DNA from 3 places in the Mesorhizobium sp. ES1-6 genome. Region 1 is predicted to be linked to each of the others. Evidence: predicted binding sites of a transcription regulator. Region 1 holds the regulator's gene; each other region holds the start of a gene.
What was found. The regulator PhoB, encoded in region 1, activates phosphate uptake and scavenging genes when phosphate is short. The targets are predictions, from matches to a motif close to TGTCATNNANCTGTCAT.

Region 1 (5,761 bases):
GAGGAGCTGATCGACGAATTGCAAGCCGACTACACGATCGTCATCGTCACCCACAACATGCAGCAGGCGGCGCGCGTGTCGAAGCAGACGGCGTTCATGTATCTGGGCGAGCTGATCGAGTTCGACAAAACCGAGAAGATCTTCACGTCGCCCCGCGAGAAGCGCACCCAGGACTACATCACCGGCCGCTTCGGCTGATCGCACGCATACGAGGACCAGGATCATGGCCGAACACACGGTTGCAGCCTTCGACGAAGATCTCGGACAGATCAGCAGGCTGATCAGCGACATGGGCGACCTCGCCGGCTCGATGGTCGGCGGCGCCACCAAGGCGCTGCTGAACTCCGACAACGCTCTTGCCCAGCGCGTCGTCTCCGACGATGCCATCATGGATGCGCGCCAGCGCGAACTCGATGACCGCGCCATAACGCTGATCGCCAAGCGGCAGCCGATGGCCGACGATCTGCGTCATGTCGTCGGTTCGATCCGCATGGCCGGCGACCTTGAACGCATCGGCGACCTTGCCAAGAACATCGCCAAGCGCGTCGGCACTGTCGGTCTCAGCGCCACGCCGCGCGACCTTTCGCATTCCATCGACGCCATGGCGCAACTGGTGCTGATCCAGGTGCATGGCGTGGTCGAGGAATATGCGGCCGGCGATGCGTCGGCACTGGCCAAACTCAGGAATGACGACGAGCGCATCGACGTCAAATACACCTCGGTATTCCGCGAACTGCTGACGTACATGATGGAAGATCCGCGCAACATCACCGCCTGCACGCATCTGTTGTTCTGCGCCAAGAATCTCGAGCGCATCGGCGACCACGTGACCAACATCGCTGAAAATGCATACTATGTGCTGACCGGCACGCAGCTGCCCGCCAATCGCCCTAAGCAGGACGAGACCGCGATGTCGGCGCCGGCGGTATAACAGGGTGACAGGCCGATGATCGCGCCGCGCATCATGGTGGTCGAGGACGAGGAGCCGCTTGGCGTGCTCCTCCGCTACAATCTGGAATCGGAAGGTTACCAGGTCGAAGTGGTGACGCGCGGCGATGAAGCCGAAATCCGGCTGCAGGAAAACGTCCCCGATCTCCTGGTGCTCGACTGGATGGTGCCGGCAGTGTCCGGGATCGAACTCTGTCGGCGCCTGCGAATGCGGCCCGAGACCGAGCGGTTGCCGATCATCATGCTGACGGCGCGCGGCGAGGAAAGCGATCGCGTGCGCGGCCTGTCGACGGGTGCCGACGATTATCTGGTCAAGCCGTTCTCGACGCCGGAATTCATGGCCCGCATCAAGGCGCTGCTGCGCCGCGCCAAGCCGGAAGTGCTGTCCAGCGTGCTCAAGGTCGGCGACATCGTGCTCGACCGTGAATCGCACCGGGTTTATCGCAAGAAGAGCGAAATCCGGCTCGGACCGACCGAGTTCCGGCTGCTGGAATTCATGATGCGCCATCCCGGCCGGGTGTTCTCGCGCAGCCAGCTGCTCGACAATGTCTGGGGCGAGACGATCTATATCGACGAGCGCACGGTGGACGTGCATGTCGGCCGGCTGCGCAAGGCGGTCAACAATGGCCGCATGCCCGACGTCATCCGCACCATCCGCGGCGCGGGCTACGCGATCCGCGAGGATTAAAGCCGCGCTCAGCCAGCGCGCGTGCGAAAGATGATAACGGCAAACATCAATACGCCCGCGAATACCAGCAGAGATGATGCGTGCGCGTCCCAGGGACAATCCGCGGCGCTACCTGATGTCGCGCCTGCTCGCGTCCGAGCCCTTCCAGCCGCCGAGCATGTCGAATGCTTCCAGACCGTCCGGCTCCGACCCATGACGTGATCGTGAGCCGGCTGATCCGATAAGCTGACTGACCCTGCCCAGTGCCTGCTCCAGATAGGATGGTTGCCGGTGAGTGGGGTTCTCCGCTTGACCGACCTGCCGCATCTCGATCGCTTCGCCTGACATGTTCGTGCCCCCTTTTTCGCTCCGCTGCGCATTCGTGCCTCCGTGGAGGGTCGGAACGCTTCAGATCAGCCCCAAAGATACCTGTCCGCGAAGTCGGTCGTGCTGTCACGGTCCCGCGCGAGACTGACGAGCATTTTGGGACGTTCGGTCACGAAGATGAGACGCACGATCAATGTGTCGACGGATCCGGCTCGACGGACTCAGGCGCGGAGGGAGGCAAGCCAGCCCTCGACGATCGCTCCGCCGTTGCCGTTGCCTTGTTTCAGCAAGGTCTCATAGGCCGCCATCCGCGTTGAATCATGGTTGAGAGCACGGACGGAACTCGGACTGATCTGGTATCGCTTCTGGAAAGCGCGGCTGAAGTGCGACTCGCTGCGAAACCCGTGATTACGGGCGATGGCGGCTATCTTGTGATCCGATGTCGATCGCAGAATGCTCTGCAAGCACACCCTTAGCCGTTCCGCGAGCATCCAGCGTTGCACGCCACCATGCGGCTCGAACAGGCGGAACAGATTCGATCGGGAAACGCCCAGCACCGCCGCCAACTCACTGGGGCCGAAGTCGGGATCGGACAGTTTCTGTCGTGCGGTCGACGACGCACGCTGGAAAAGGAAACGCTTGTCGCGCCGGTGCCGCGTTGTGGGGGCGCCAAAGGCGGCGGCGGCAAAGCGCAGAATGCCATCGACCGTTACCTGGCTCTGGTGGATGGAGAGGCCGTCAATATGCTTCACGAGAGCCATGATCTGGGTTCCGAGCATCGCACCGGCGTCCTCGCTCGCCGTCAGCACAAGGCCGTGAACATTGTTCTGCAGCCCGGCCGGCACACTGGCCTTGTCCAAGGTCAGCGCGACCCCTTCATAGCCCGAGGTCCGACTCTCGTAGGGCGACGAATAGTCGACGACGACGATGTCGCCGGGGACATGCTCCTGGATCAACCCGTCGTAGCTGCTCGTGACCTGTCCTTCCAAAACCATGTACAGCACCATGTGCTGGGTGGGCCGGTCGTCGATGACCTGTTGTGTCCGCGACATCGCCATCGCCGAACCGCCATTGGCGTGCAGAAAGGCGCCTGGAAGTTGCCAGCTGCAGCCATGGAAATCGAAAAGCGCGGGGTCGGCGCTCTCGGGTATGGAACAGTCGACCAGCAGAGAAAGCGCATTCTTCCACGCGGCGAAACATTCCTCCCCTGGCGGAAAAGGCCATTCAACTCGCCGTGCCGTTGCCATGTCGAGCGTGCTGTCGGGTTTGCGCATCTGAACCGGTGTCGAACTTTCCACTGCCCCTAGCGTCGGCGTCACACCGATCGCACGGCATGGGTGTCACTATCATCGAAGCCGTCAATGGCTTGGGACGCTCGGTCAAGCAGTTGAGACGCGCAGTCATGGCGTCCGGCCATGCTTTTCCGGGAGTCCAAGGCGTTCGCGCGGGTTTCAGGCGACGCTCTTCCCAGCGCTGCTTTTCGCCTGCACGCCCGGCGCGAAAATCTCCTGGTCGACGAAGGTCAAGGCGCGCATGGCGCAGCCTTCGCGGATGAGCGGCAGTTCGTTCGGCTCGGTATCGAAGGAAATCGATCCCGAATGCTGGCCGCCGGCGGTCTGGGCGATGGCCTCGCGCAAGGCCGGCTCGATCAGGTCGAAGGCGGCGGCGCTGACGCCAACCATGGCGACGGGTGCGGGATCGATCAGCGCGAACAGGCTGCCCAGACCATATCCCAACGCTTCACCGGCCTTGCGGTAGGCTTCGCGCTCCGGTCCGTCGCTTTCCCGTGCGGCCGCGGCGAGTGTCCGCATCTGCGCGTCACTGACATCGGCGACCGGTTCGGTGTCCTCGCCAAGCTGCCTGGCGTTGCGCAGGATGGCATAGTTGCCGGCATAGGCCTCGACGCAGCCGCGCCGGCCGCAGCGGCAGAGCGCGCCGCCCGGGCGATGGATCATGTGGCCGAACTCGCCTCCGGACGAATGGGTGCCGGTGAACAGTTCGCCCTTCAGCACCAGGCCCATGCCGATGCCGTGCGAGAGCAGGATGGCGATGAAGTCGTCGCGATAGCGTTGGGGGTCGCGCCAGCGCAGCGCCACCGCCATCATGTTGCAGTCGTTCTCCATGGTGGCTGGGATGCCGAACTCGGCTTCGAGTATGTCGGCGAAGGCAATGTCCGTCCGCGGCGTGATCGGCGACCACAGCATGGCACGCGCCTCGGTGTCGGTGATGCCCTGGATCGCCAGCGCGATGCGGGCAACACTGCTGACATCGAGATCGGGGTCCTCGAGGCGGCGCCGCACGATTGCCGTGCATTCGCCGATCAGAGCTTCACGCGACAAGGTCAGCGTGTCCAGCCGGCGCTGTTCCTCTGATATCACCTGGCCGGCATAATCGATGACGGCGACGGAGAGGAAATTCAGCGACAGCACCACGGTCATCACAGCCGCGGCCTCGGGGTTGAGGCCGAGGCCAACCTGCGGCCGGCCGCGTTTGAGTGAGCCGGCCTCGTTCGGCTTGCCTTCGGTCAGGATACCCTCGCCGATCAGGTCGGCTGATATCGCCGATATGGTCGAGTGGCTGAGGCCGGTGGTGGCGGCGATCTCGGTGCGCGAGGGCTGACCGCCCCGGCGCACGGCTCCTATCACCATTGCGCGGTTGCGCCGGCGCAGATCGTCGTGGCGGATTCCGACCGACATGCTTCCCACATCCTCCCCCGTTGCCGCGGCTCTTGACGCCCCCTCGAACATCGCCGGCAACGGGGTAGAATACTGGCAGATGCATCTGGAGCTGTCATTATTTATTCCGAGACTCGAAAAAAGGGTCTCGGCACCTCAAAATCCATCAGAATCGATGTTGACAGTGTTCCGGCGATGGACCAGTGTTTTTTCGAGGCTCGAAAAAATAGAGCCTTTGTGCCGGCCCTCGGGTCGGTTTGGTCGCGCCATACGCGGCGCAGGGAGGATATCATGAAGAGATTCACAGCCGCCATCCTGGCGGGTGTCGCCATGTCGCTGACGCTGGCTTCGGTCGCGCAGGCGAAGGACAAGGTCATCGGCGTTTCGTGGTCCAATTTCCAGGAAGAGCGCTGGAAGACCGACGAGGCCGCCATGAAGAAGGCGATCGAGGCCGCGGGCGACAAGTACATTTCCGCCGATGCGCAGTCCAACCCCGGCAAGCAGCTGACCGACGTCGAGAGCCTGATTTCGCAGGGCGCCAATTCGCTGATCATCCTGGCGCAGGATGCCTCGGCGATCGGCCCGGCGGTGCAGAAGGCGCTCGACGAGGGCATTCCGGTCGTCGGTTATGACCGCCTGATCGAGAACAAGGACGTCTTCTACCTGACCTTCGACAACAAGGAAGTCGGCCGCATGCAGGCCCGCGAAGTGTTCAAGGTGAAGCCTGAAGGCAACTACGTCTTCATCAAGGGCTCGGGTGCCGACCCGAATGCCGATTTCCTGTTCTCGGGCTCGATGGAAGTGCTGAAGGAAGCCATCGATTCCGGCAAGATCAAGAATGTCGGCGAAGCCTATACGGACGGCTGGCTGCCCGCCAACGCCCAGAAGAACATGGAACAGTTCCTCACCGCCAACGACAACAAGGTCGACGCGGTGGTCGCGGCCAATGACGGCACCGCCGGCGGCGTCGTCGCCGCGCTGACGGCGCAGGGGCTCGCCGGCACCGTGCCGGTCTCCGGTCAGGACGGCGACCACGCCGCGCTCAACCGCATCGCGCTCGGCACCCAGACCGTGTCGGTGTGGAAGGACGCGCGTGAACTCGGCAAGAACGCCGCCGAGATCGCCTCGCAGCTCGCCGACGGCA
Region 2 (5,761 bases), on a different contig from region 1:
CCCGGATGCTGGACGGCGACGAAGGCGGTCTGATCGTCCGGCGTAAACAGCGGGCCGCACATCTCGGCGCCGATCGGTACGCGGAAGAACAGTTTCGAGGTCGCCCGCGCCGATCCTTCCGTGTCCACCGCCCACAGGCCATCGGTGCGGCCGGTGGCCTTCGGACCCTGGCCGTCGGTGGCGACCCACAGGCGGCCGGCCGAATCGACCGCGCAATTGTCGGGCATGCCGAACCAGCCATTGCCCGTCGTCGCGGTGGAGAAGGTGGCGCCGACATCGGCCACCGAGGGATCGCCACATTTCAGCAGCACTTCCCACTTGCCCTTGGCAGCGGCGAAATCACCGCCGTCCTCCGATATTTCGATGATGTGGCCGAAGGCGTTTTCGGCGCGCGGATTGGCGGCGTCGACCTGGTCGGCCTTGCGCTTGGAATTGTTGGTCAGCATGACATAGACCTTGCCGTTGACGCCATTTGGCTGGATGTCCTCGGGCCGGTCCATCTTGGTGGCGCCGAGCAGGTCGGCGGCGCGGCGTGTCTCGATCAGCACGTCGACCTGGCCGGCAAAGCCGTTTTCCGCCGTCAGCGGACCCTGGCCGAACACGATCGGCAGCCATTCAACCGAACCGTCCTCGGTGAATTTGGCGACATGCAACGTGCCGTCGTCGAGCAGGTCCTTGTTGGCGGCAGGGTCGTTGGCGTTGAATGTGCCCTTGGTGACGAATTTGTAGACATAGTCGAAGCGCTCGTCGTCGCCGAGATAGAAGACGACGCGGCCGTCCTTGGCGACGATCGATTCGGCGCCCTCATGCTTGAAGCGGCCCATGGCAGTGCGCTTGCGCGGCACCGAATTCGGATCGGTGACGTCGACCTCGACGATCCAGCCGAAGCGGTTGGCCTCGTTCGGCTCCTTGGCGAGGTTGAAGCGGTCGTAATGCGCGCCCCATTCATAAGCGCCTTCCGGGATGCCGAGGCGCTTGTAGTTGGCCGCTTCCTTGTGGCCTTCCGGCAGTTCGCCGGAGAAGTAGCCGTGAATGTTCTCCTCGGACATCACATAGGTGCCCCAGGGCGTGACGCCGCCGGCGCAATTGTTGATGGTGCCGAACACCTTGGCGCCGGATGGGTCGGCATTGGTCTTGACGCGGTCATGGCCGGCGACCGGGCCCGACAGCGCCATTTCGGTGTTGGCGGTGATGCGGCGGTTGAGCTTGCCGTCGCGCACCACCTGCCACTTGCCGCCATCCTTGCGGATCTCGACGATGGTGCCGCCATGGGCGGCCATCTCGACATCGACCTGCTCCTTCGCGAGCGGCGCCACCTCGGCCGACTTCTTGCCGTCCTTCTCGACGATCTTGACGATGCCCGGGAACATCAGATGCGGGTTGGTGTATTCGTGGTTGACCACCAGCAGGCCATGTTCGGCCGAACCGTCGAGCGGAATGTAGCCGACATAGTCGTTGTTGTAGCCGAACTGCCTGGCCTGGGCCTGCGCCGACTGCTTCGTCGGATCGAAGTCCGGCGAATCGGCGAACAGCGGATCGCCCCAGCGCAACAGAACGTCGGCGTCGTAGCCCGGCGCGACATGGTGCTTGTCGTCGATGCCGGCTTCCAGTTCGTCGAATTTGAAGGCGGAGCCTTCCGCGGCGCGGGCATCGTCGGCGGCGATCAGAGCCAGCGGGCTGACGGTGGCGGCGATCGCCGAGACGGCGAGCGACCCCTTGAGGAAGCCACGGCGCGAAAACCGCGCGGCGATGATCTCGCCCATCGTGCGGTTTTCGCTGGGATTGTTGGCCGGTCCCTCGTTTTCCTCGAGCAGGCTGGTGCGGAATCGGACGTCGGGGGAGCGATGTTCGGTCATGGGAGCCTCTGGCTTGGATTTGGCTGGAGCTTGTTGCCTTTTCAACCGCCTTATAGCTTGCTGATCACATTTTCGTGACATCGTATCCCCGCCATCGCTCCCTCACGACACCGCTTTTTCACGACCGGCATGGGACTTTGGTCCAATCTTGCGCCTGCAAAGGTCTTGGAAGACAAACGCAACGGTCGGAGGTCGCTTCCGGTCACCATTTGTTTCGGCGATGTTGGTCGCACTGCGACGTTGGGGTGGGCGCGCCGGCTCAATCGACGGAGATCAGGATGCACGGATCGATAACGGCCCGTTGTTGCCGGCTGGCTTTCGGCTCGGCGGCTCTGCTGGTGCTGACCATCGCTCCTTATGGAATTGCCTTTCATGGCTTCGTTCCCGGACTCGAGGCCGCGACCGCGCTTGCCGGCAAGGGCGGCGGCGGTGGTGGAAATGGCGGCGGCAACGGCGGCGGGAATAGTGGCGGCGGAAACGGCGGCAATAGCGGCGGTGGGAACAGCAGCGGCGGAAACGGCAATGGCGGCAGCGGAAATAATAGTGGCAACGGAAACGGCGGCGGCAACAACGGCAACGGCAACGGAAACAACGGCAACGGCAACGGCAACGGCGCTGATAACGGTGGCGGCAATTCGGGGGCCGGCAAGGGCCAGGGTGCGAAGAGCAGTCATGTCAACGCCACGACCGGCGACAAGGTCGACGTGGACGGCAACAAGATTACGGTTCAGCACCCCGATGGCTTGACGGAGAAAATAGAGAACGGCCGTTTCAGCATGAAGGACAAGCTCGGCCGCACGATCATCGATCGCCGTGCCACACCCGCCGATGTCAGCCGTCTCAAGGCTCTGTGACTCCAGGCAGCGCGAATCTGGGCTCTGTGAATCTCGGCCCCGTGAATTTCGGCCCCGTGAATTTCGGCCTTGTGAAACTGGTCAACAGGCAACGACCAGTTTCACACGTCACCTCCGCCGCCCCCCGGCGGAGGTGACCTCGTTTTGCGCGGCATTCCAGTGCCGCGATACATAACCGCTTTCGCGGGAAAAGCGCGCGGCGAGCGGGCCGGCTGTTCCATTGAACGCTGCCCACCTCTACGGGCGATCCCTCTCGCGGTCGCGAAACTCGCGCATCATCAGGGCCGCTTCGGTGCGGTTCCGCACGTTGAGTTTCGACAGCACCCCCGTCATGTGATGCTTGACGGTCTTCTCCTGCAGCTCCAGGCGCAAGGCCACTTCCTTGTTGCTGAGCCCCTCCGCCACCAGCCGCAGGATTTCGGTCTGTCGACCGGTGAGTTGCCGCAGCCGGTCCGCCATGCCGTTGGCGGGCTGCAGGGACTGAACATCGGAAAGCAGCCGCGCCGATAGCGTCGGCGAAAGATAGCTTTCACCGGCCGCCACGTTGCGCAGGATATCGGCAAGCGCGCGCGACCCGACGCCTTTGAGGATGTAGCCGTGCACCCCCGCGTTCAGGGCCTTGGTGACGTCGGAATTGGCCTCCGACACGGTCAGCATGACGATCTTCTGGGCGGGGTGGTCGGCAAGGATGTTCGCGACCGCGGGCAGGCCGCCGCCCGGCATGGAAATATCGAGCAGCAAGATGTCGGGCTGCACGGTCGAGGCGATGCGTTCCGCATCCTGCGCGGTAGCCCCTTCCCCGACCACCTCGAAGCCTCCTATCTCCGACAGGCTGCGTGTCACACCCTCGCGGAAGAGAGGGTGGTCGTCGACAATGGCGATACGGATGGCGCCCATCATGCTTGCTCCTCGACCGAAAGACGGATCACCAGTTTCGTGCCCTTCGGCCCCGTCAGGGTTTCGAACTGTCCGCCAATGCTTTCAACCCGCTCTCTCAGGCCGGCGAGCCCCAATCCTTCGGCCCGCGCCGGATCGAAACCCGGCCCGCCATCCGACACTTCGACGAAAAGCCTGCCGTTTTTCATGCCCGCGCGCACCGCCTGATCCTTGCCCCGCCCGTGGCGGTAGGCATTGTTCAGCCCCTCCTGCACGAAGCGATAGATGCTGATCTTCTCAGAAGCGCCGGGCTCGGGCAAATGCGCGGGCTGTGTGAGCCTCACCGCCGTGCCCGTCCGGCGCTCATGTTCCTCGACGGCCAGCCGCAACACGTCCGCCACCGCCGCCGTTTCTATCTGCGGCAGGACCAGGCCGGTGCAGATGCCGCGTATTTCGCGCATCGCGTCCTCCAGGGTCTTGCGGATCATCGCGACCTCGGTCGAGCGGCCCTCGCTGGCAAGGCCGTCGCCGGTAAACACGGGACTGTCCATGCGCAGCGCCGCCAGGGCCACGAGCTGGGCCGGGCCGTCATGCAGGTCGGCGCCGATCCGGCGCAGATATCTTTCGTTGAGCGCGGTGGCGCGGCGTGACGCCCGCTGCACGCGGTGCCGCAGGGCGCTGTTCTGCGTCACCAGGTCCTGCAGCTCCGACACCTGGCGGCGCAGCGCCCCGCGCTGGTCGTCGATGGTGCGGCTGCCGCGCAGCACGATGCCCGACAGGAGCAGGAATGCCATCAAGGTGGTGCCGGCCACGACCAGCCAGCTCGACAGCAGCGCCGATGCCAGCGTGGCCTTGAAGTCGCTGGCGACCTCATAGAATTCGGTGACGGCGACCACATCGCCGGACCAGGGTTCGCGCACGGGGTTGTAGATCTCCAGCAACGGCACGCCCGAGGACCGCTCCTTCTCTTCGTTCTCGTCGAACGTATCGAACTGGGCGGTAACGTTGCCCTGGAAGGCGGAACGCAGATTTTCGGTCACCTCGAAGCGCCGGCCTATCAAGGCGGCGTCTTTCGAATAGAGCACGGTGCCGTCGCGGCGCCAGAGCCTGAACGACACCAGGCGTTTGCCGAGCGCGCCCTGGCCGAGCGTCTCGTCGAGCGCCTGCTTGACGGACTCGCTGAGCTCCTCGTTCTTGCGCAGGTCGGGCAACAGCGGCGCGATCACGCTGTCGACGTAGAGCGCCGTCGTGGCGGCCGAATTGCGGGTGACCCCCTCCCGGATCTGCGTCGTCACCCAGGCGCCCACCACCAGCATGACGACCAGCAAGCCGAACCCGCCGGCAACGACGAACTGCAAGGCGAGGGAAAGCTCGCTCCAGCGCCGCGCCAAGTTCTGAAGAATACGAATCATGAGCCCCTGATCGCCCTTTTATCGACAGGCTGGGCGATTTTCACCACATTGAGCCTCAGCCCCGCCGTTGCCAAGACCCTCGTTAGCACGAGGCCGCCATGGGCATGACATCGCTTGACGGACCGGCATGCTTCGGGAACAAGGTCCGCCACGCACGCGGCCAGAGCCGCTTCGAGGGGGACGGACGTTGAGTTTTTCGGGATTGCTGCAGCTTGGCTTTTCGACGGTGATCTTCCTGCTGGCGGCGACCGCCGCCAAGCAATGGGGGCTGGCGCCCAGCCTGGGCAAGATCCTGCTGACGCTGGCACTCTATTCGCTGGGCAATCTGATCATGCTGCGGCTGATCCGCGAGTTCGGCATGTCGGTATCTTTCAGCCTCTCGGCGGTGATCCAGCTGGTCTCGGTCAACGTCGTCGCACTGGTGTTCTTCGGCGAGCGCGTCAATGCGCTGCAGGCGGCCGGCATCGTGCTGGCGGTCGCGGCCGTGGCGCTGATCACGCTTGGCCCCTATCTGCAAGGGCGATGACAAGGGCGATGAAGGGACGATGGTCAGGGATGACGGCTCGATGAAAGATCCCGCAAGCACGCTGCTCAACCGGATCGAATTCCCGGTGCTGCTGGCCGGCCTGGCCATCGCCGGCGGGCTGTGGGGTTTCGTCGAGCTGATGGAGCTGGCACGCGCCACCGCCGCGCATGGTTTCGACACCGAGATCCTGCTCGCCTTCCGCCAGCCGGGCCAGCCCGGCGTTCCCATCGGTCCGCC
Region 3 (5,761 bases), on a different contig from region 1:
GGCGCCGACGGGGCGGTCGGTGCCTTTTGAACACTGCCTGCGATTTCATCTTCGACCGGACGGTCGAGAACGGCAATCAGACTTTCGTCCTTACGAGCCGACATAGCCGTTTTTGCTATCTCATGCGTGGTAATTGGCTGCCACCACCTTTCTTCACCAGCGCGCATAATCACCTTCGAAGCACGAAGCTGCGGAGTTCGATTTGGCGAAGGCAATCCACACCATGATCCGGGTTCTCGACGAAGCCCGGTCCATCGATTTCTACACCAGGGCATTCGGCCTGGAGGTCGCCCAACGGCTGGATTTCGAAACGTTCACGCTGGTCTACCTCGGCAATGCCGATGCACCTTTCGAGGTGGAATTGACCGTCAACAAGGGGCGTGCGGAGCCCTATGCGCTGGGCGATGGCTACGGCCATCTGGCGGTCTCGGTCGCCGATCTCGACAGCGAGCACGACCGGCTCGGTGCGCTCGGCCTCGACCCGAAGAAGATCGTCGAGTTCAACCGCGACGGTTCGCTGATCGCCCGCTTCTTCTTCATCGAGGATCCCGACGGCTACAAGATCGAGGTCCTGCAGCGCGGAGGGCGCTTCCAATAGGGAACAACCGGCCGCGCGGACCGGCGCGGCGCCAGCAACGGCACTCTTTCGAGTGCGAACAGCAAGCAGGGAGGAAAATATGGTCACGATCTACGAGAGGAAGCCAGGGCTTTCACGGCGCGAGCTTCTCAAACGCGGCGGCGCGGGTGCGTTGCTTGTCATTTCGGGCAGCGCGATCATCAGCCCGCAGCACGCCTGGGGGCTGGAAACCTCGTCTCTGAAGCCCGAGACGATGGCGACGCTGATCCAGGTGGCGCGCGACATCTATCCGCATGACCAGGTGCCGGACAAATATTATGCCATCGCTGTCAAGGGTCATGACGAGACAGCCGCCAAGGATCCCGCCCACAAGGAACTGATCGAGAAGGGCATTGCCGATCTCGACAAGAAGGCCGGCGAGGGCGGCTATCGCGGGCTCGGCTGGGAAGAGCAGCGTGTGGCGCTGCTCACCGAGATAGAGAAGACGCCCTTCTTCCAGGCGGTGCGCGGCGGCCTGGTCGTCAGCCTCTACAACCAGAAAGAGGTGTGGCCGATCTTCGGTTACGAGGGCGAGTCCTACTCCAAGGGCGGCTACATCGCGCGCGGCTTCAGCGACATCGAGTGGCTCTGAGCTGCTTGGTCGAACCGCATCCAATTGATTTCATGGGAGGAAACCATGGCAGCAGCATTTGATCTGAAAAACGACGGCGTGGTCGTCATCATCGGCTCCGGCGCCGGCGGCGGTACGCTCGGCAACGAACTGGCGCAGAAGGGCATCGACGTCGTCATCCTCGAGGCCGGCGCCCGCCACGAATATGAGGACTTCATCAACGACGAGTGGGATTCCTTCGCCCAACTCGCCTGGACGGACAAGCGCACCACATCCGGCGACTGGCGCGTGGCCAAGGATTTTCCCAATCTGCCGGCCTGGATCGTCAAGTCGGTTGGCGGCTCGACCACGCACTGGGCGGGCGCATCGCTGCGCTTCCAGGAGCATGAGTTCAAGACGTTGTCGACCTACGGCAAACTGGAAGGCGCCAATCTTCTGGATTGGCCGATCACGCTTGCCGAAATGGAGCCCTATTACGCCAAGGCGGAAGCCAAGATGGGCGTCACCGGCACCAATGACTGGCCGAGGCTGCCGGGCAACAACAATTTCAAGGTGCTGAAGGCCGGCGCCGACAAGCTCGGCTACAAGGAATGCCATACCGGCAACATGGCCATCAACTCGGTGGAACGCGACGACCGCAATTCCTGCCAGCAGACGGGCTTCTGCTTCCAGGGGTGCAAATGGGGCGCCAAATGGTCGACGCTCTATACCGAAATCCCGAAGGGCGAGGCGACAGGCCATCTCGAAGTGCGGCCGAACGCCATGGCGATCAAGATCAACCACGACGCCAGCGGAAAGGTCACCGGCGTCGTTTATGCCGACAAGGACGGCAAGCTGCAGGAGCAGAAGGCCCGGATCGTGGCGGTCGCCGGCAATTCGATCGAGAGCCCGCGGCTGCTGCTCAATTCGCAATCGGCAAAATTTCCGCACGGGCTTGCCAATTCGTCGGGGCAGGTGGGCAAGAACTACATGCGCCACACGACGGGATCGGTCTATGCGATCTTCGACAAGCCGGTGCACATGTATCGCGGCACCACCATGGCCGGCATCATTCGCGACGAGGCGCGCCATGATCCATCGCGCGGCTTCGTCGGCGGCTACGAGTTCGAGACGCTGTCGCTTGGCCTGCCGTTCATGGCTGCCTTCCTGGACCCCGGCGGCTGGGGGCGTTCCTTCACCACGGCACTCGACCATTACGACCACATGGCCGGCCTGTGGATCGTCGGCGAGGACATGCCGCGCGAGGAGAATCGCATCACGTTGCATGCCGACGAGAAGGACGAGCACGGCATGCCGATCGCCGACGTGCATTTCGACGATCATCCCAACGACACGGCGATGCGCAATCACGCCTACAAGCAGGCCTCGGCGCTCTACGACGCGGTCGGCGCCACGCGCACCTTCCCGACCCCGCCCTATCCCTCGACCCACAATCTCGGCACCAACCGGATGAGCGAGAAGGCGGCCGACGGCGTCGTCAACAAGCATGGCCAGGCGCATGACATCAAGAACCTGTTCGTGTCGGACGGCAGCCAGTTCACGACCGGTGCGGCTGAAAACCCGACATTGACCATCGTGTCGCTGGCGATCCGCCAGGCCGAATACATCGCCGCGCAGATGTCGGCCAAGACCATTTGACCTCCCGACTGCCTGCTGGCGCGGGACCCGAGAGGGTTCCGCGCCTTTTTTGTGAGTCTACGGCTTCATGCGCCGACCGGCTGGCCATCCTTGCGGCGGATGGCGACGACCGACGGTCGAGGCGGTTGGCCATCCCTGAAATCGGGCCATAGCGACTGCGCCTTGTCGAGCGTTTCGGCATCCTCGGACGGATGCTGAACCGAAAGGAACAGCGTCGTGCCATCCGGCGTGAAGCACGGTCCGGTTGCTTCGGCGCCGTGCGGGCAGGTGAAGAGCAGTTTCGGCAGGCCACGCGCGGCACCTTCCGTATCGACGCCATAGACGCCGTCCGGCAGGCCAAAGTCATTGGCGCCGTCGGTCGCTACCCAGAGGCGGCCGGCCGGGTCGAAAGTGATGTTGTCGGGGCAGACGAACCAGCCATTGTCCGAGGTGTCGGGATGGAAGGTGGCGCCGACCTTGGCATCGCTGGGGTTGCCGCACAGCACGAACAGGTCCCAGGCGTATTTGTCCGCGGTGTGGTCGGCATCGGCGCCGCGGCCGCCCGGAGGGATCAGTTCGACGATGTGGCCCCAGAGGTTTTCCGGCCGCGTGTTGGCCGGATTGACCTTGGATTCGTCGCGCTTCTTGTTCTTGGTCATGACGGCGTAGACGCGGCCGGTGACCGGATTGGTCTCGATGTCCTCCGGCCGGTCCATCGGGGTCGCGCCGAGCGCGTCGGCCGCAAGGCGTGTCTTCAGCAGCACCTCGGCCTGGTCGGCAAAGCCGTTTTCGGCGGTGAGCTTGCCCTGGCCATGAACCAGCGGCAGCCAGGTCATCGAACCATCGGCGTCATAGCGGGCGACCGAGAGCACGCCGTCGTCCAGCAGATCCTTGGCCGAAGCCGGGTTCGCCTTATCGTAGGCCCCGGCCGAGACGAAGCGGTACATGTATTCGAAATAGTCGTCGTCGCCCATATAGACGACGATCCGGCCGTCCTTGTTGAGGACGACCGTAGACGCCTCATGCGACATGCGGCCGAGCGCCGTGCGCTTCACCGGCTTGGACTGGGGATCATAGGGGTCGATCTCGACCACCCAGTCGAAGCGGTTGGGCTCGTTCGGCTCCTTGTCGATGTTGAAGCGGTCATGGAAGCGGCCACGGCCGTAAATGTCGGAACCGTCAAAGCCATAGCGGTCGAGAATGTCCGAGGTCGGCGCTTTTTTCGGGTCACCGCCAAACAGGTCGGAAACGCCTTCCTCGCAGGTCAGCACGGTGCCCCAAGGCGTAAAGCCGCCGCTGCAATTGTAACTCGTGCCGAGCACCTTTGTGCCAGTCGCATCAGCGGCGGTCTTGAGCAGCGCATGGCCGGCCACCGGCCCGGAGACGGTCATTTCCGTGTTGGCGGTGATACGGCGGTTGAGCGGGCTGTCCTCGACGGTTTGCCACTTGCCATCCTTGAGAATGACTTCGACGATCGAGTGGCCCATCGCCGCGAGGCCGAGATCGACCTGTTCCTTGCTCATCATTTTGCCGGCGCCGTCCTCGGTCATGCCGGGAAACATCACGTTCGGCGAAATGTACTCGTTGTTGACGCAAAGCAGGCCGTGGTCGGAATTCACCGAGCCTTTGGGCAGCGGCATGAAAGCGATGTAGTCGCAATTATAGCCGAAACGCTTCTCCTGCTCGTCGGCCGCGATCGCATTGCCGTCGAAATCCGGCAGGCCGGCGGCGAGCGGATCGCCCCAGCGCGCAACGATGGTTGTTTCATAGCCATCGGCGGCGGCGTGGGTCTTGTCGTAGACGCGCTTGAGTTCGGGGAAGCCGAGTGTGGAAAGAGCAGCGGCCGCATGTGTTTCGTCGGCAAATAGCGAGCCGACAAAGCTACCGCCGGCGATCAATGCGCCGGATGCAAGGCTGCCTTTCAGGAGCGCGCGGCGCGAAACGCGCTCGGCGATGACGTCGCGAATGACGGGGGAGGATGAAGACGGGGAATTGGCCATGGTGTCTGCCTCTCGAGGTGGATGTGACGGCGCACCGCTGCCTATCCAGCTTCGGCAACATCCAGATGACATGAGAGGAGGCGGGCAGGGGTTGCCGACCGCATGGAGGCGGCTGCCTTGCCGGGCAAGGGCTTACTGATTGTCTCCCCTGGTGCAGGTCGAGGCGGTGAAGGCGCCATCGGGCTGCTTCATGATAATGTCGAAGGAGGGCGGGCTTTGGCCGTCCAGCGTTGCCTGGGTCATGGAGAGCGAGTTGCCGCCGGCGGTGTAGCCACCGAGCGGGCCCAGCCACGAAATCACGCCATTTGCGTCCATCTGATAATTGTAGCCCTGCCGGGCCGTGCCGAAGGTGACCGGGCCGGTATAGACATTTCCCTTGATGGTGATGTCGCCGAGGTTGAGGAAAATGCCGAGCAGGTAGACTTCGCAGTGATAGGTGCCATCGGGCATCTTGCCGTCGCTGAAGTCGGCCCGTGCGGATCCGGTTGCGGCCGCCAGAAACAATATGCCGATGACTATGCGTGAAATGCCTGATGTCATGACTTCGCTCGGTTAAGCAGCGAGCTTGCCCCATTTTTGCGCGGTGCCGCAACATGCGTCGACTGCGAAGGGTGTGTTGAGATCAAAATCTAGGCATTTGGAAAAATTGGGCAAAAATTAGGCGTTTGCCTTTTGCGCTGCGTAAATTTCCCTCAATCAATTGTTAACCAGCTCTCTTTGTCAGATTCAATCTGATATTATAAATACCTGATAATGTTTGATTATTTCCCTGTATACGGCATGCCCGAAGCGGTTGGCATGGGGGTTGCATTGCATTGTTGCGGCGCAATCAACCAGCTTGGGAGTCTTCCGATGAGGGGTAATTTCTCGACAATACCAAAAATGGTCTCGGCGAGCGTGGTCGCCGCCGGTCTGATGATGGCCGCTCCGGCCAAGGCCGCCGACGACACGATCAAG

Region 2: LB564_RS18240 (PhoX family protein) is a predicted target of PhoB. The motif match lies at 1,920-1,936, and genes of this name have one in related genera.
Region 3: LB564_RS03160 (PhoX family protein) is a predicted target of PhoB. The motif match lies at 4,859-4,875, and genes of this name have one in related genera.

The regions. Positions count from the first base shown of each region.
Region 1 is NZ_JAIUGU010000003.1:611,216-616,976, forward strand. Features, by position in the region: gene pstB (phosphate ABC transporter ATP-binding protein PstB) at 1-198, shown strand, start outside; gene phoU (phosphate signaling complex protein PhoU) at 224-931, shown strand; gene phoB (phosphate regulon transcriptional regulator PhoB) at 947-1,636, shown strand; gene LB564_RS11860 (helix-turn-helix domain-containing protein) at 2,164-3,216, opposite strand; gene LB564_RS11865 (ROK family protein) at 3,394-4,638, opposite strand; gene xylF (D-xylose ABC transporter substrate-binding protein) at 4,909-5,761, shown strand, end outside.
Region 2 is NZ_JAIUGU010000006.1:376,618-382,378, reverse strand. Features, by position in the region: gene LB564_RS18240 (PhoX family protein) at 1-1,856, opposite strand, end outside; gene LB564_RS18235 (hypothetical protein) at 2,135-2,710, shown strand; gene LB564_RS18230 (response regulator) at 2,948-3,610, opposite strand; gene LB564_RS18225 (sensor histidine kinase) at 3,607-4,998, opposite strand; gene LB564_RS18220 (hypothetical protein) at 5,186-5,524, shown strand; gene LB564_RS18215 (phosphatase PAP2 family protein) at 5,565-5,761, shown strand, end outside.
Region 3 is NZ_JAIUGU010000001.1:592,425-598,185, reverse strand. Features, by position in the region: gene LB564_RS03175 (VOC family protein) at 203-598, shown strand; gene LB564_RS03170 (gluconate 2-dehydrogenase subunit 3 family protein) at 678-1,208, shown strand; gene LB564_RS03165 (GMC family oxidoreductase) at 1,254-2,825, shown strand; gene LB564_RS03160 (PhoX family protein) at 2,891-4,804, opposite strand; gene LB564_RS03155 (hypothetical protein) at 4,937-5,344, opposite strand; gene urtA (urea ABC transporter substrate-binding protein) at 5,657-5,761, shown strand, end outside.